Regions from separate parts of the Halomonas sp. BDJS001 genome, predicted to be linked through region 4. Evidence: predicted binding sites of a transcription regulator. Region 4 holds the regulator's gene; each other region holds the start of a gene.
The links. The regulator FNR, encoded in region 4, switches genes on or off when oxygen is low (the NO sensors DNR and NnrR bind a similar motif). The targets are predictions, from matches to a motif close to TTGATNTANATCAA.
Positions count from the first base shown of each region.

Region 1: a site for FNR is predicted at 1,830-1,843, ahead of OM794_RS20170 (xanthine dehydrogenase family protein molybdopterin-binding subunit). Genes of this name have one in related genera too.
Region 2: a site for FNR is predicted at 1,412-1,425, ahead of OM794_RS19425 (1,4-dihydroxy-2-naphthoate polyprenyltransferase). Genes of this name have one in related genera too.
Region 3: a site for FNR is predicted at 2,303-2,316, ahead of frdA (fumarate reductase (quinol) flavoprotein subunit). Genes of this name have one in related genera too.

Region 1 covers NZ_CP110535.1:4,341,069-4,345,521, reverse strand. The annotation lists gene OM794_RS20170 (xanthine dehydrogenase family protein molybdopterin-binding subunit) at 1-1,718, opposite strand, end outside; gene OM794_RS20165 (MarR family winged helix-turn-helix transcriptional regulator) at 1,928-2,395, shown strand; gene OM794_RS20160 (tripartite tricarboxylate transporter permease) at 2,427-3,947, opposite strand; gene OM794_RS20155 (tripartite tricarboxylate transporter TctB family protein) at 3,969-4,453, opposite strand, start outside.
Region 2 covers NZ_CP110535.1:4,179,822-4,184,274, forward strand. The annotation lists gene OM794_RS19415 (isochorismate synthase MenF) at 1-821, opposite strand, end outside; gene OM794_RS19420 (DoxX family protein) at 850-1,353, opposite strand; gene OM794_RS19425 (1,4-dihydroxy-2-naphthoate polyprenyltransferase) at 1,496-2,422, shown strand; gene OM794_RS19430 (antibiotic biosynthesis monooxygenase family protein) at 2,481-2,783, opposite strand; gene OM794_RS19435 (cryptochrome/deoxyribodipyrimidine photo-lyase family protein) at 2,920-4,453, shown strand, end outside.
Region 3 covers NZ_CP110535.1:4,172,885-4,177,337, forward strand. The annotation lists gene OM794_RS19390 (succinate dehydrogenase/fumarate reductase iron-sulfur subunit) at 1-402, opposite strand, end outside; gene frdA (fumarate reductase (quinol) flavoprotein subunit) at 399-2,186, opposite strand; partial or broken gene OM794_RS19400 (anion permease) at 2,456-3,924, shown strand; gene menH (2-succinyl-6-hydroxy-2,4-cyclohexadiene-1-carboxylate synthase) at 3,931-4,453, opposite strand, start outside.
Region 4 covers NZ_CP110535.1:3,673,174-3,677,626, reverse strand. The annotation lists gene OM794_RS17165 (DNA polymerase III subunit epsilon) at 1-402, shown strand, start outside; gene ttcA (tRNA 2-thiocytidine(32) synthetase TtcA) at 513-1,433, shown strand; gene fnr (fumarate/nitrate reduction transcriptional regulator Fnr) at 1,426-2,172, opposite strand; gene hemN (oxygen-independent coproporphyrinogen III oxidase) at 2,255-3,688, opposite strand; gene OM794_RS17145 (sulfite exporter TauE/SafE family protein) at 3,764-4,453, opposite strand, start outside.

The DNA of each region.
Region 1 (4,453 bases), 670 kb from region 4:
GGTTGCCAGCTCGCCCGTTCGGCTAGCGCTTCGACAAGCTCGCAGGCGCGGTTATCGGCTAAATAGCGCAACCGATAGGCGACAGGATCTTCACCCGCCAAGTAGGCGAGTTCATCAATATAGCTTTCGTGGGCGAAGGTGCTGGGCAGCGCCGAGACACCACGCAGCCAGGAGGCGCGCACCAGGGTCGGGACGTCGTCGCATACTATTTGGCGATGAGGGTAGCGGTAGGGCGGCACCGACGTTCGATCCCCCATCTCAAAGGGGATATCAATCGGTGAGGCCGCACCGGTCAGCAGCAGTGCCAGGGTGGGCGCACTGTTAGAGGGGTAGCGCGTATTAAAACGATAACCTGCTGGGCTGCCATCTGCGTTCAAGCCGCCCTGGATGGCCATATACTGAGCAGCCCCTTTAGGCTCCCAGGTGTGCTCCTGCTCACGGGTTAGTTGCACTCGGACAGGACGGCCAACCGCCTGAGACAGCAGCACTGCATCCGCGCCAACGTCGTCGGCGCAGTTGCGGCCATAGCAGCCCGAGGTTTCCATGCGGGTAATGGTGATAACGCCTTCATCCAAACCGGTAAGGCGGGCAAGGTCGGCGCGCAGGCTGTGCGGATTTTGGGTGCCCGACCATACGTGAAGGCCATCTTCATTGGCATCGGCGACAGCGCACGAAGGGCCAATGGAGCCATGCAGTTGGAAAGGCCACACATAGTGGCGATTGAGCGGTTGGTCGGCGGCGGCCAGAGCACTGTCGAGATCACCCTCTTCGAGGAGAATGCGCTGCTTGCTGGGCAGGTCGAGCAGTGCTTGCTCTATGTTGTCCAACTGAGGTAAGCCTTCGATGGGGCGCCACTGGATCTTTAGCTGTTTGGCTGCGGCAGCAGCCTGCTCTTCACGCTCGGCCACCACGCCAACAAAGTCACCGACCACGACGACGCTTATCACACCGGGCAAATGCGCCACAGAGCTTTCATCTACCGCGATTAAACTGTTGCCAATAAAGTCACCGCTATCATGGCCTACATAAGGCGGGCGAATCACTCGCCCATGCAGCATGTTGGGCAGGCGTAGGTCGTGGATAAAGGTCAATTGCCCGGTAGCCTTGGCGGGTATATCCACGCGGGAGGTCGATTGGCCGACCAGGGTATAATGGCTGACCGGCTTAAGCGGCACCTCATCGGCGAGCTTTAACGCATGACGGGTACCTAGCAGTAACTCCCCGAAGCTCACGGATGAGCGGTTATTATCACTTGGCGAAATAGCGCCGTTCTGGCAGCTAAGTAGCGAGCGCTCAGTGTCAAAGTGCTCTGCTGCCAGTGTTAATAGGTACTCCCGCGCCTGGGCCGCCGCTCGGCGTAGAGGCTCAGCAGTGATCTGAATCGACGCGCTGGCAATGGTAGGGCCTTGGTTGGGGGCTTCAACGGAGTTGCCCAGCACCATGGTGACGCTGTCGAACGCGACGCTAAGCTCTTCTGCAACAATTTGAGCGAGCGCCGTGCGTATGCCGGTGCCCAGGTCTACGTGGCCGTTGAAAGCCACGATATGACTATCGCTCAATACGGCAATGAATATTTCGGGCTCATGGGGGGTGAAGTTTGAGTGTGTACCTGGCTGTCCGGGCGCGGGCTTGGGGGGCGTAACCGGGTCGCGATAGATCACCAGGACATCAGACCCATACAGCAGTGACTCTCTTGTATAGTCTGATTTGTCAGCCATGTCTGCCTCCCACGCTCGCGTTTACGATGATCAGTGCGGATGAATTTTAGGTGATGAAAGAGCGATAACTAAGGTAAAATTATAGCGTGTACGCCATAAAAGCATGATGAATTGATCCAGCGCAAGGAGTATTTCATACGTTGATGCATCATTTTGTTAACCAGTGCCATACTCGATACACGACGTCGCCAATAGATTAAGGATATGGAATGACAATGGATAGTGCGTTCAAACACTCGTCTTCCGGCGAGCACTCTACGCCTTCAGAGCAGGGGTATGATTTTTCTGAGCAAGTAGGCCATCTACTGCGTAAAGCCTACCAGCGGCATACGGCTATTTTTCAGCGCTACAGCAGCGATAAACAGCTCACGGCCATACAGTTTGTAACGCTGTGCACGGTGATGGAGCGCGGCCCCAGCTCGTTAACCGATATCGTCAACGCCACGGCGATTGATCCAGCCACTATCCGCGGCGTCATTAAACGTCTTAAAGCGCGGGGGTGGATCTCACTAACCACCGACCCCAATGATCAACGCAAAGTCATGGTCGTGATCACCGAGCCTGGCGAGACATTAGTCGAGGGCATGGTGCCCAGTGCCAAGCAAATTAGCGATCAGACCATGAAAAATCTCAATCCGGCAGAGCGGGTTGCCTTAATGCATCTGCTGGAAAAATGAACGCTGATTCTTCTGTTACCTAATCAGGTTATCAAAAAGGTACCTTTAATCGCTGTAGGTCGCTTTTAAAGCGAACCCACAGTGGTGCTATGAAAGGTAGGACGATAGCAAAGATTGATAGGGCTAAGAGACTCATTGCTATTGGGCTATTCAGGAACAGATCCCAGGAGCCACGCCCCAGAATAAGACTGCGCCGCAGATTCTCTTCTAGGAGTGGCCCCAGAATGAGGCCGAACGCCAGCGGTGCGCTCGGCAGTGATAGAAGATGCAGCAGATACCCCAGTGCCCCGAAAAATAGCATGATATACACATCAGCCATGCTGTTACGGATGGCATAGGCGCCGACAACACAGAGCAGAGCAATGCCGATCAGTAACACATGGGAAGGAATGCGTAGAATCACGGGAAGCCAGCGCATCAGTAAAAGACCAATGATGAGTGTCAGAAGAAGCGCAATAAGAAAGCCTGCATAAATGCTGGAAACCATTTGCGGGTTTTCGGCAAATAGCATTGGCCCTGGACGTAAACCATGAATCAATAGCGACCCCATCAGTACCGCTGTGATGGCATCTCCTGGTACACCCAGTGTCATCATGGGAATCATGGTGCCGCCTATGCTCGAACTGTTGGCAGCCTCTGGAGCAACTACCCCCTCAATTGCACCCTGACCAAATTGCTCAGGGTGTTTGGAAAAACGCATTTCCTGGGCGTAGGCAATCGCAACCGCGATGGCCGACCCCGCGGCAGGAATAGCGCCAACAAAGGCACCAATCAGCGAACCCCGTAGCATGGATTTCCAGCGTTTCAGTAGTGACCTTACTTTCATCTGGGTACGCTGAGTTGCTTTTATGTTAACCGTAGGTGCAGCCTGATGAGAGGCATGAAGGTGTTTCAGTACTTCGGCCAAGCCAAATAATCCTACACAAAGCGGTACCAATTCGACTCCCCCTTGCAAGATGCGAGTGTCAAACGTGAAGCGGGGAACATCGGTTAACGTATCGAAACCTACCATGCCGCATATTAGGCCAATGGCACCTACCAGTAAGCCACGAACGGTGGTGCCAGGAGATGCATACGCTAAGAGAACCAGGCCGAAGATGGCGACAGCAGCGAATTCAGGGCTGCGAAAGCTCATGGCAACAGAGGCAAGCAGGGGGGCAATAATGACCAGCAAGCCCAGCCCAAATGCGCCACCTATCGTTGAAGCAACCAGCGCATAAACAAGCGCTTCTCTAGCTCTGCCTGCCTTGGCCATCGGGTGACCATCCAGTTGAGTCACAATGGCGCCCGGTGTGCCTGGAATATTGATCAGAATGGCTGATATCGAACCTCCGTAAACACTGGCGACAAAGACGCAGAGCAAGAACAGAATCGCCAGATGGGCCTCCATGCTGAAACTTAGCGGTAGCAATATGGCCAGTGCCATCGTAGAGCTAACACCCGGTAGTGCACCCAGAACGATGCCTAATAGTGCGCCCAGGGCGGCAAGCGATAAGCCCCAGGGCGAAAGAAGCGTACTTATCAGGGCAGTAATAAAACTTTCAACCAGCATGATCGGCTCCTGAGTTGGGCATCACAATGGGACGTCGAGCAGTGTGATAAAAATCACATAGAGACTGGTACATAGCAGGCTAGATATTAGGCAGCCCAGCAGCGCAGCTTGGACGACCCGTCGGGTGCGCCGGTATCCCAGCCAGAACAACCAGGGTGTTGTTATGGCAAGGGCTGCAGGTAAGAAGCTAAGCCATTGAACAATGCTTGGCAGGAGAGCCAGGGTTCCCAGAAGTGCCGCCGCATGAAGGTGCTGACTTATGGGCGGAAGGGGGTGTTCAGCTACTTCCGGCAGAGGGCTGTCTAGGGTTTGGCCGCGGTTTTTGGTGTGTTTCACCCATCGCCAAATGCCCTTCATCAGAATCAGAGTGCCGCCGGTTAATAGCAGGCCCAGTGTGACCAGGGGGAGCAAGGCGGGGCCTGGGTCTAGCCCTCGGCCCAGGCTATTCATGAGGGCCGGACTGTTGACGACGCTAATCAGTCCTACCAGGGCGAACCCACAGAAAA
Region 2 (4,453 bases), 510 kb from region 4:
TCGGCGTCACGCCCACGGCGCGTCGTGCCTGCCAGCGCCTCGGTGGTTAAGTGCCGACCGTCACGCTTATATAACTGCTCCGGCGGACAGCCGATAAACGCCTCATGGGGTGTCAACTGGATGCCAAAGTGAAAACAGTCAGCGGCACCGGCCTGCCAGCGTGACAATAGCGCCCAAGGGTTAGGCGTTTCAGGTGTTGTCAGGCGAGTTTCACGAGAAAGCACCACCTTGGGCGTATGCACTAGGTGGTCGGGGTTCGTCACCAGCCCCACCCAAGCCGCCCACTCCTGTTGACTGGGGCAGTCTTCACGCTGGTAAACCAGAGGCTGCAAACGAGGCAGCGGCTGCTCTGCTGCCAAGGCGGCTAAACAGGCATGAGCCTGGGCGATTTCGGCACTGGGGCAGCGGTCATCGAAACGTAGATTCAGTGACAGCGTCGCGCCTCCTTGGTGACGTTTAAGCTCGATACGCGGCAGCACAAAGTGGAAGGCAGGAAAGTGCTCCCACCCCGGCGTACCAGGGTCGAAGGCCATACCGCCAAAAAAGTCGGGCTGCTGGCCACCGATATCGATCAGCGCAGCAAGATCAGCCTCCAGTGCCGCTAGTGAATCAAAAGCGTTAACAGCCCCCAGCACCACATACTCAACGGCCCCCACATCACGTGATTGCCAGTAGAGACGGGGATAAACGCTCTGCATGTTTAGCCACCCCATCATGTCGTTCACCTGACACGGGGTACTTAAGCGGATAACCCCTTTTTGAGCGGCATCACAAAGCGTAGCAAGCTGATGCCTGAGGGCTTCAATAGGGTTAGAGTGCATAGTTCGCCTGTTAGGCCAGCATTTTCAATTACTTGCTGACGACCGCTGGGTACCTTAAGCCTAGCTTATCTTTAATATAGGGTAGCACCCAGCGATCGCCGCCAAGCCGACCGGCATTGGCGCCTGCTACCAGCAAAAAGAACGTCAGTGCAATCATCCATGGATTGGTAGACACCGTGCCCGCCATCAAAAAGGACATGTTCATCACAATGGCGAAAAACGCAGCAAACGAGGTCAACACACCAACGATTAAACCCAGGCCAACCAACATCTCCCCTAGCGGTATAATGACGTTAATAACATCCGCATAGGGCAGCGCGAAATTCTCAAGGAAGGCGACATAATTAGGGTAAACCGCACTTCCTTCTCGCATCACGGGATTGGCCACGGCATTGCTTAGAAAGCCTTCGGCATTAAAACCACCGGTTATCTTACCGATGCCAAGCGTCAGCCAAGTGATGCCTAAATAGAGCCGTAGCAGTAACCAAACTACCGCCATATATTTGTTATGTCTAAATAAGTCGCCAATCATCACGTAAACTCCTACTCAAGGGATTGTTGCAGTGTGGAGCAAGATGACGCGGCATAGTTTGACGTAGATCTACTTTTTAGCACTTAATCATACATTGCCGAATGTTTATTAAATGACAACGGTCAACAGGAATATCGACGCAATGCAACAAAACAGTAAGCGCCGCCACTACCAAGCTTGGCTGCTAGCCGCTCGCCCCCGTACGTTACCGCTGGCGTGCGCTTCTATTCTGCTGGGTACCGGGCTAGCGACTAGCGTGGATGCCTTTAATGGTGCGGTGCTTGTGCTCGCCCTGCTGACCGCCATTGCGCTACAGGTGCTGTCTAATCTAGCCAACGATTACGGTGATGCCGCCTCCGGCGCTGATGATGATCAGCGCATAGGCCCTGCCCGAGCGGTCTCGTCTGGTTTGCTTAGCGCCGAAACGATGCGCAAAGGAATGGTGGTTGCGGCCCTCACCGCCGCGTTATTGGGGCTGTTATTACTGCTTGCCGCCTTTGGGAACCAGTGGGAGCAGATACTCACCTTTATACTGTTAGGGGCGGCTGCGCTATTGGCGGCGGTCACCTACACCGTTGGGCTCGGCGGTACTCCCTACGGCTACCGGGGATTTGGCGATATTGCGGTCTTTATGTTTTTTGGACTGCTCGGCGTGCTGGGTACCTACTACCTGCACACCCACCAGCTAAGCTGGCTACCGTTGCTCCCCGCCGCCGCTTGCGGGCTGCTGGCGACCGCCGTACTCAATGTGAACAACGTGCGGGATATAGAAAGTGATGCACGCAACGGCAAGATCACCCTGGCGGTGCGGCTAGGTCGCGAAAACGCGATTAACTACCACTGGGCACTACTGGGGTTGGCGCTACTGCTAACGCTGGTTTACCTAGTCGCGCTCCCTGTACCGCTGGTGGGGTGGAGCTGCCTGCTGGTAGCCAAGCCGTTAACGGATGCCGCCAGAACACTACGCCATACCCATGATGGCGAGATCCTGACCGGCATGCTGAAGAAAACCGCTATTTCGACACTGCTTTACAGCGTGCTGCTGTCGATTGGCTTGGCACTGTTTTAAAGCGCCCAAAGCGGGGCAGGCGCCCCGCTGACAATCTGCTTCGTTTAGCCGTGCCGCCTTACAGCACCACCTCATAACCTTCAAATTTAGGCGGGCCAAGATAAATACCTTCGGGCGCTTTGGCATTGGCGTGGGCCTTCCGGAATGCGTCTGACTTAGTCCAGTCACGGAAGGCCTCTTCCGATTCCCACACGCTGTGGGAGATAAACACGGTGTGATCTTCCTGGCTTTCACCCTGCAGCATCTTGAACTGTTTGAAGCCCGGCACTTCATCCAGGTGAGAGTCGCGGTTGCGCCACACCTCTAAAAAGTCCTCTTCGCGGCCTGGGGCAATCCGAAAACGGTTCATGGCAATATACATCGTTACTCTCCTACGGGTTTGTTCCTGCAGAGTTGGCCCTGTTGGGTTCATTTGGCAAACGGTAGCTTGATGGTAACGTCACATTTCAGTGGCGAATAGACTTAGCGCCGAATAGCCCTCAACCGCAAGGTACGGCATGGCTAAGGCACCTATCCAGGTTGTTTGGTTCAAACGCGATTTACGTATTCATGATCATGCGCCGCTTGCCAACGCCGCCATGGCTGGCCCAGTACTGCCCGTATTTGCCATTGAACCCGGCCAGTGGCAAGCGCCAGACAGCGCCCTGCGCCATTGGCAGTTTGCCGCGGACTCACTGGCAGACCTTTCAAACGCATTGGAAACACTGGGCCTGCCGCTGTGTCTTTGGCAAGGCGATATTGTCGATTTGCTGGACGCCCTGAAAACCCATTACGGCGAGTTTGCTCTTCACTCCCATGCAGAGACCGGCAACGCCTGGAGCTTTGCCCGCGATCTTAGCGTTCATACCTGGTGCCGAAAGCATGACGTTAATTGGCAGGAATCACGCCAGCACGGCGTAGTGCGTGGTTTGAAGTCCAGATCGGAAGATCGCTACGCCTGGGAAAATCAGTGGGAAACGCTCATGACGGCACCTACCTTCCCAGCCCCGCAAAACGCTCAAGCGGCTGAGGAGTGGCAATACTTTCACCACATTGACGTTGGGCAGCTTCACAGCCTGACGCTGGGGTTTGATACCACGCCATGCCCCGAGCGGCAGCCCGGTGGCCGCAGCGAAGGCCGCGCAGTGTGGCGCAGCTTTGTAAGCCAGCGCGGGCGGCGCTATCGCGGCTCACTGTCTAAACCACTACTGGCCTGGGAATTTGGCTCGCGGCTTTCGCCCCATTTGGCCTGGGGCACCCTCTCCATACGCGAAGTGGTGCAGTCGCTGCGCCGCCAACGAAAAAAGCATGCTGAAGACACCGCTTGGTCGCGCTCACTGCGCGCCTTCGCCTCCCGGCTTCACTGGCACTGCCACTTTATTCAAAAGCTCGAAAGCGAGCCAAGCATTGAGTCACAAACCCTCCACCCGGCGTTGCGCGGCCTGCGGGAGCGCGACCCCAACCACCCCAATCTGATTGCCTGGAAGCGTGGGCAAACCGGCGTGCCGCTGGTGGATGCCTGCATGCGCAGCCTGATCGCCACCGGTTGGATCAACTTTCGCATGCGCGCCATGCTGATCTCCCACGCCACCTTTGGCCTTGGGCTGCATTGGTACGAACCAGCATTGCACTTGGCTCGGCTGTTTACCGACTTCGAGCCGGGCATTCATTACCCCCAGGTGCAGATGCAAGCAGGTGCTACGGGCACCAATGCGCTGCGGGTGTATAACCCCATCAAGCAGGCGGAGGATAACGACCCTACCGGTGAGTTTGTCGCCCGATGGGTGCCAGAACTAACGCCACTGCCCCTGAAGTGGCGCGCTAAGCCCTGGGCGCTACCGGAAAGTCTGCAAAAGCGGTTCGACTTTCAGCCTGGCGTAAACTACCCAACCCCCAACGATTTTGAGGTCGAAGCACGCCACCGGAAGAAAGTGCTCTATGAGCTTCGCCGCACTCCAGACGCAAGAGAAGCCAGCCAAGCCATTATGGATAAGCTCGCCAGCCAGCGTCGGCCTACCGCTCGGCGGGGTAAAAAAGCAACACCCGCCCATC
Region 3 (4,453 bases), 500 kb from region 4:
GGGATCCAACGGTTTTACCGGGTTATCGTCAATCAGGTAGGGCTTCACCGCCGCCAGGTGCTCAAGGAATATCTCCATGTCCACCACCAAATCCCGCTGCACAGGGAAGTGGGCCAGCGGCTCGATACGAATTTCGCCCTCATAATCGCGCAAGAAGGTTTTGCAGCCCAGCTTGGGAATGCCGTTCACCATGACCCCGCAGGAGCCACAGATCGCCATGCGGCACGACCAGCGGTAGCTCAGCGTGCTATCGAGCTGCTCTTTAATGTGGTTGAGGGCATCCAGCAGCGAGGTGCTATCGTCCACCGGCAGTTCGTACTGCTGCCAATAGGGTTCAGCCGAGCTGTCTGGCAGATAGCGTTTGACGCTAATGTGTTTGGTGCTGATCTGTTGGCTGTTCATACCTTGCCCCCCTTGCCCGCATCGCCATAGGCCCTCTCCGCCGGGGCGGAAAACCGTACATCGACGTCCTGCCAGCGCAGCTCGGCATGGCCATCGCCTTGGTAGAACACCTGGCTATGCTTGAGGTAGTTAACATCATCGCGCTTCTGCATACCTTCATCCAAGCGCTGGTGGGCGCCGCGGGACTCACGGCGCTCAAGCGCACCCAAACAGGAGGCTTCGGCAATATCCAGTCCACACTCCAGTTCAAGGCATTCCAGTAACTCGGTATTAAAAATCTTGCTGGTATCGTTAACGCGAACCTTGTTAAAGCGCGCGCGCAGTTGGCGCATGGTCTCCAGCGAGTGGCGCATGCCCTCTTCGGTGCGGTAAATGCCACAACCGCTCTCCATGGCCTGCACCATGGCGTGCTTGAGTTCTACCCAGTTCTCCGCACTGCCGGTGCCGTCGCATAACCGCAGTAGCTTGGCTTGCTGACGATCGCCTTGCGCTTCCAGCAGGCGCTCATCGGCCCACTCGGTTTGCGCTGCGCGCTTGCTTGCCTGTTCACCGGCCAAGCGGCCAAACACCAGTAGTTCTGTCAGCGAGTTAGAGCCCAATCGATTGGCGCCGTGCAGACCCACCGAAGCACACTCCCCGGCGGCGTAGAGCCCGGCAATGGAGGTTTCGCACTGTGGATTGGTTTGAATACCGCCCATGGTGTAGTGAACCGCTGGGCGAATGGGGATGGGCTCTTTCACCGGGTCGACGTTGATATAGGATTTGGCCAGCTCGCAGATAAACGGCAGGCGCTCCAGAATGGTTTTTTCACCCAAGTGGCGCAGATCAAGATAGACCACATCGCTGTCGCCAAACTTGCCGGTGCGACCCGCCTGCTGCTCCTGCCAGAAGGCCTGGGAGAGCTTGTCCCGCGGGCCCAGCTCCATATACTTGTTCTCCGGTTTACCCAGCGGCGTTTCCGGGCCAAGGCCATAATCCTGCAGATAACGATAGCCTTCTTTATTGAGCAGAATACCGCCTTCGCCCCGGCACGCTTCAGTAATCAAAATGCCGGAGCCGGGTAAGCCTGTGGGGTGATACTGAACAAACTCCATATCGCGCAGCGCCACACCGTGGCGATAAGCCATCGCCATCCCATCGCCGGTGACAATGCCCGCATTGGTGTTGAAACGGAACAAGCGTCCCGCGCCGCCGGTGGCAAGCACTACTGCTTTGGCACGCAGCAGGGTCAATTCGCCGGTGGCGATCTGCAGCGCAATCACGCCGATCACCGCGCCCTCATGGACGGCGAGGTCGAGCACGAAGTATTCGTCGAAACGCTCGATCTCGGGGTATTTCAGCGAGGTCTGAAACAGGGTATGGAGCATATGGAAGCCGGTTTTATCAGCCGCGAACCAGGTGCGGGCCGTTTTCATGCCGCCAAAGCGACGCACTTGCACTTGGCCATCTTCCTTGCGGCTCCAGGGGCAGCCCCAGCGCTCCATCTGCACCAGTTCTTGATAGGCATGATGGACAAAGTAGTCGACGACGCCCTGCTCAACCAGCCAGTCACCGCCGGACACCGTGTCGTCAAAATGCGCCTGGTGAGTATCCTCGGCACTGGTAACGGCCGCTGCGCCGCCCTCAGCGGCCACGGTATGGGAGCGCATGGGGTAAACCTTGGAGAGCAGCGCTATGCGCTGGGGAGAGCCCTGCTCCTTGGCTTGTTCAGCAGCCCCGATAGCCGCGCGCAAGCCCGCCCCACCCCCACCAACAATGACGATATCGAAATCTCGCTGCTGCATGACAACCCCTTCCATTAGCCAAGTCAAAGGTGGTACCGGCGACACTCTTCGGTGCCCTTTCATCACTCCAACTTACCACGCCTATGACAGGCCCTGCTCATTAGTCGAAAGAACTATTGACGTGCGTCAAGCAAGTGGAAAATCGAGCCGGTATTGCTGTTCCCCCCGCGCCGCAGCACCTACTCTTCAAGCCACTCACTGCAGGCAGATGGCTGCCTACCAAACGACAAAGAAGACCTTACTGCAAAAACTGAAGAGAGAGGTGCCGCATGACGACCAATGCTCAACCCTCACCGCGATGGAAACTGTTAGCGCCGCTTGCAGTCGCTATCATCGTCGCGCTGATACCCACGCCCCCGGGGCTTGCCCCTCATGCATGGTATTTTTTCGCCGTTTTCCTCGGCTGCGTAGTGGGCTTGATTCTTGAACCGCTACCGGGCGCAGTGGTGGGCCTAATCGGAGTCACTCTGGTCGCACTGCTTTCTCGATGGGTGCTGTACTCTCCGGAACAACTGGCCGCTGATGGGTTTAATGCCGCTAACCAGGCCTTTTCGTGGGCGGTGTCGGGCTTTACCAACTCGACGGTATGGCTGATTTTTGGTGCCTTTATGTTTGCCTTGGGGTATGAAAAAACCGGCCTTGGTAGGCGGATATCGCTCTGGCTGGTCAAAGCAATGGGCAAGCGCACCTTAACCCTGGGTTATGCGGTGATGATTGCCGATGGCATTCTGGCGCCGTTTACGCCTTCCAATACGGCGCGCAGTGCGGGCACGATCTTCCCCGTGATTCGTAACCTGCCGCCGCTTTACGACTCCCACCCCAACGACCCCAGCATGAAACGCATGGGCAGCTTTCTGATGTGGACAGCGTTGGCGTCTACTTGCGTCACCAGTTCGCTATTTTTGACCGCCCTGGCGCCCAATCTGTTGGCGATCGCGTTAACCGAAAGCACCACCGGTATCCAGGTCAATTGGGGGCAGTGGTTTATGGCAGTAGCACCTGCCGGCATTCTGCTGCTTCTGCTGGTGCCGCTGCTGAGCTACTGGCTATGCGCACCCGAAGTGAAAGCAGGCAGTGAAATCTCCGACTGGGCGCGGCAGGAGTTAACCAAGCTAGGGGCACTGACCCGTCATGAAATCATGCTGGTCATGATGGTGGTGACTGCCCTGATGCTGTGGATTTTCGCGGGCGACATTATCTCTGGATCGCTGGTAGGTCTACTGGTGATCTGCGGCATGCTGTTAACCGGCATTGTGACCTGGAGCGATATTCTCGATAACCGAGCCGCCTGGAATACCTTTGTATGGTTTGCCACTCTGGTGGCGCTCGCGGGCGTCTCAGCCAGGTGGGATTCGTTAACTGGTTTGGCGGTGTGGTCGGCGGGCAGATAAGCCACTTCAATCCGCTGATGGCCATGGTGGCACTGGTGGTTATCTTCTACCTACTGCACTACTTCTTTGCCAGCGTAACGGCCCACGTTACCGCCCTGCTGCCGGTGATCCTGGCGGCGGCATCGGGCATTGCCGGGCTGGATATGCAGATGTTTATCCTGCTGCTACTCCCCACACTCGGCTTTATGGGCATTCTTACTCCCTACGGCACGGGCCCAAGCCCGGTTTACTATGGCAGCGGCTACCTACCCAGCGCGCTGTTCTGGCGGCTAGGAGTCATCTTCGGGCTGCTGTTCCTGGTGGTTTGGCTGGTGATCGGCCTGCCCTGGTTAATGGTGATCAGCTGATAAACATTAGCCTAGCGTGCGATACCAGGCATTGAGCTGCTGAGCAATCATCCCCGGTTGCTCAGCATGAAGATTGTGGCCCCCTTCCAGCGTGATATGGCGCAGGTGCGGGGCCATCGTTGCTAGATGAGTCGCCAGGGTGTGAAACTTGGCATCCCGCTGGCCCGAAAAATAGCTGACCGGCAGGCGGGTATTTTCCAGCCACTGCCAAAACGAGGGCTGTTGCCCCAAGGACGTTGACCGCAGCATTTGGGCGACGGCTGGCCCACGGTTCGCCAGGCGACGTTGAATCTGCCGACGCCGCTGGGCCTCCGTGAGATCGGCAAACACCGGCTGCTGATACCAATCGATAAGTACGTCCTCCAACGGTTCCTGCTCAAAGCGAAGCGCCCAGCGTTCATCATGAGCAATACGGCCAGCACGCTCACTGGCGGATAAACCAGGGTGAGCGCTCTCCAGCCAAAGCGCTTCCAGCCCCGACGGTTGGCGGCTGGCGTGGTACAGCGCCAAACGACCACCCAGGGAGTAG
Region 4 (4,453 bases):
AATACGAAACAGCCCGAGAGCGCGACGCTGCGCCGTCATCATTTGCTGTGCGAGGCCGGGGAGGTGCAGCCGCCAAGCAGCGCTAACTTGAGCGCGTTAGTGGAATTTATCGGCAATCGACCCATAGTGGGCTGGCAGTTGGAGCAGCGTATTGGGGCGTTGAATACACTGCTTACCAAGCGGCTAAATTTTGCTCTGCCCAATGCCCAAGTCGATGTGGCGAGACTGCATCAGCGCCAACTGCGGCGACTGCATCCCCAGGTAGAAGCGCCCAGCAGCTTCACCCAGGCGTTGGCATGCTGGCAGGTGCCCGCCATGGGCGTGCAGAGCGTACTGGGCGAGGCCACCGCCAGCGCACTGCTGTATATGCGCCTGCAGCGTGTTATGGCACAGGCTGCTTAGGGAGGAGCCACGAGTAGTTGGGTCAAGGCGAAGAGTGTTGTTAGAATAGCCCCCAATTATTTCTGTGTAGCACCTCTTCTCTTCACCATACCCTCGGCAGTGCCTATACCATGCAATCTCTTGATCACTTTGATCCTGCTCACCTTGATACAGTTGTAGCCACCCCAGCTAACGCTGAGCAAAACCAGCCAGAGCTGGCTGATGCCAAGCAGAAGCGTGAATTTAACAAGCTGCAAAAGCGTCTGCGCCGGGAAGTGGGCAATGCGATTATTGATTACCAAATGATCAATGAAGGCGACCGCGTGATGGTGTGCCTATCCGGCGGCAAGGACAGCTACACCATGCTGGAGATTCTGCGCAACTTGCAGCGCAATGCGCCGGTTAATTTTTCACTGGTGGCGGTCAATCTGGATCAGAAGCAGCCGGGTTTTCCCGAACACGTGCTGCCTGCCTATCTGGATAAGCTGGGCGTGGAGTACCATATTGTCGAGCGCGATACCTATTCGGTGGTGAAGGAGAAGACCCCAGAAGGCAAAACCACCTGCGCGCTCTGTTCACGGCTGCGGCGTGGCTCGCTGTATGGGTTTGCCGAAGAGATTGGCGCCAATAAGATTGCTCTTGGCCATCATCGGGAAGATATCCTCGAAACCCTGTTTCTGAATATGTTCTTCGGCGGCAACCTGAAAGCGATGCCGCCCAAGCTGTTATCCGATGATGGAAAAAATATCGTTATTCGCCCATTGGCTTACTGCAAAGAGGCTGATATTGCTGAATTTTCGCGGTTGATGGAATTCCCGATCATCCCCTGCAACCTCTGCGGCTCACAGCCCAATATGCAGCGTCAGGTGGTCAAAGAGATGCTCGCCGAGTGGGACAAAAAGTTTCCGGGCCGCCTGGAAAGCATGTTTAAAGCGGTGACCAATATTGCGCCCTCCCAGTTGGCAGACCGCAGCCTGTTTGATTTTGAAGGCTTAGAGGCCAAACAGGCGGAACTGCTGGCAGGGCGCATCCAGGCCTTTAACGTCAGCTAACCGTTTGCTCTTCCTCTTCAGCGAGGGTAATCAAGCGCGGCATGTCGAGAATATTGACCTCTCGCCCGGAAACCGCTACCACGTTCTGCTGCTGAAAGCGGCTTAAAATGCGGCTGACGGTTTCCACTGCTAAGCCCAGGTAGTTGCCAATATCGGCTCTGGGCATTGAGAGGCGAAAACTATAGGGTGAGTAGCCCCGGCGACGAAAACGATCCGAGAGCGTAATCAGGAAGCTCGCCAGCCGCTGATCCGCGGTTTTACGCGACAGCAGACGCATCATACGACGATCATCACGTAACTCTTTGCTCATGCTGCGATACAGCTGGCCACGTAGCTCAGGGATCTCTTCCGAGAGTAGATCCAGACGGTCAAAAGGGATCTCGCAGACGGTGGTGGTTTCCAGTGCAATAACGCTACCGGGGTAGTGCTCTTCGTCAATGCCATCCAGTCCCACCAGTTCACTGGGCAGGTAGAAGTTTGTCAACTGTTCGCTGCCGTTACCTTCAGCGGTGATCTGTTTCAAACTCCCTGAACGCACCGCGTAAACGCTGGTGAAAGTGTCACCTTGGCGAAACAGAGGCTCGCCTTTTTTCAGCGGCGCACGGCGGCGAATAATCGCATCGAACTGCCCCATATCGTCCAACTCAAGGGCAAGCGGCAGGCACAGCGAGCTAAGGCTGCAGGTTTGGCAGCGCGCTTCGTGGAGTAGCGAGCGCCGGCTGCTCATGGGTTCCAACATACGATGCTCCTTGAGTGGGTCAGGGTAAAATTAGTAAATTCTTACTTATTGTAGTGGCGTTAGCATGCCTGCAATAAGATGATTAGACAATCTTAGAGTAGCGCTGTCCCGTTTGCCCAGAAAGATGGGCATCGAACGCCATGGCTAAATGGCGAATAAGCAGCCGCCCCATGGGCGTGGCAATAAGTTGATCACCTCTACGGATGATTAGGCCATCTTGCTCGGCGCCCTGTAAACGTTCCAGCGCGGGTGCAAAATAGCGGGGGGCATCAATGTTCCAGCGCTGGCTGACCGCCGCCAGATCAATGCCCATATCGCACATCAGCCGCTCAATCACATCCCGGCGGATTAGGTCGTCGTCACTCAGCCGCACGCCGCGTACGGTGGCAAGCTTGCCTTGATCCAACGCCGCTTCATAGCGCGCCAGGTCGCTAGGGTTCTGCGCATAGACGTCATCGATGCGCGAAATTGCCGAAACGCCAAGCCCGATTAAATCGCACTGGGCGTGGCTGGAGTAGCCTTGGAAGTTGCGCTGTAGCGAACCGTCGCGCTGGGCAATGGCCAGGCTATCGTCAGGGCGGGCAAAGTGATCCATGCCGATATGCACGTAGCCTGCCGCGGTAAGCATCTCGATGGTGGCGCGCAGAATTGCCAATTTCTCTTCGCCACCCGGCAAGTCGTCGACGTTAATACGCCGCTGGGGGGCAAATCGCTCCGGCATGTGCGCGTAATTAAACACGGAAAGACGCGCGGGGTTGAGGTCAATTACCTGGCGAAGCGTATTCGCAAAGCTCTTTTCTGTCTGAAACGGTAACCCGTAAATAAGATCAATATTGAGCGAGCGAAAGCCCAGGCGGTGCGCCTCCTCCATCAGCGTTTCGGTAAGTACCCGAGGCTGAATGCGGTTAATCGCTTTCTGCACCAGCGGGCTTAAATCCTGCACGCCCAGACTAATACGGTTAAAGCCTAACGACTGTAGGTGACGCAGGGTAAACACATCCGCTTCGCGAGGGTCTATCTCAATGGCGTAATCGCGATCAGCAGACGATGAAAGGCCAAAACGGGCGTCCAGGCGATCAATCAGGTCACCCATCTGATTCAAGCTGAGAAAGGTCGGCGTACCGCCACCCCAGTGCAATTGCTCCACTGGTCGTGAGGTATTCAAGTGGCGGGCAGTCAGCACCATCTCGCGGTCTAGCCGGGCTATATAAGGCTCGGCCAGAGCGGTGTTCTTGGTGGCGATTTTGTTACACGCGCAGTAGAAGCAGATCTTGCGGCAGAAGGGTACGTGAACATACAGTGAGAGTGAACGCTTACTGGCATTGCTACGCTCCAGCGCCTGGGTCAGGTCGTCAGGCGTAAACTGGTCGTGAAACGACAGAGCCGTAGGGTAGGAAGTATAGCGCGGGCCGCTAGTGTCGTAGCGGCGCAGCAAGGCTTCATCCCATACCGGCTGCATAGGAGTGGCGGCTGCCGCAGATGCAATGGGCAAGGCAGCGGGGGCATGAACGGGCATGAAGGGGCACTCCGACGTTAGGAAATGCCGCTAGACTAACCCCCAGAGTGGGGGGAAACGTTGAGCCACGTCATACTAATGGAGGTTGTGTGCCGAAAGCGTCCACAGCTGCCACAGGGCAAAAGCGATAATCGTCAGTGCCGCCACGCTGCGCGTTGCCGGGTGGCGAATCAAATGGCTGAGCTGGCGCGCGGCCAGGCCCGTGGCCAGCAGCGCCGGCAGTGTGCCAAGCCCAAAGGCGCCCATCAGCAGGGCACCCTGGAGCGGGTCGGCAATCGCCAAGCTCCAGGCCAACATGGAGTAGACCAGCCCACAGGGTAGCCAGCCCCAAATGGCCCCCAGGGCAAAGGCTTGGGGAAGATGCACCACAGGCATCAAGCGCCGTCCCACAGGTTCGATAAAACGCCAGAGGCGGCGGCCAACGGCTTCGACCTTGAGCAGCCCCTTCCACCAGTTAGCGATATAGAGTGCCATCAGGATCAGCATCAGCGCGGCAAACACCTGAAGTAGCAGTCGCGCCGTAGCGGACAGCGAAAACAGCGTGCCTAGCATGGCAACCAGTGCGCCTGCGCTCATATAGCTAATAATACGGCCTGCATTGTAGCTGAGCAGCAGGCCACCCATGCGCGCTGGATGGCGCATGCTGGGGGGCACGGCAAAGGTGAGCGCGCTCATGATACCGCCGCACATGCCGATGCAGTGGGCGCCGCCCATCAAGCCAAACACAAATGCCGCCATGAGCGGCGGCAGATCGAGCCCCGTCGG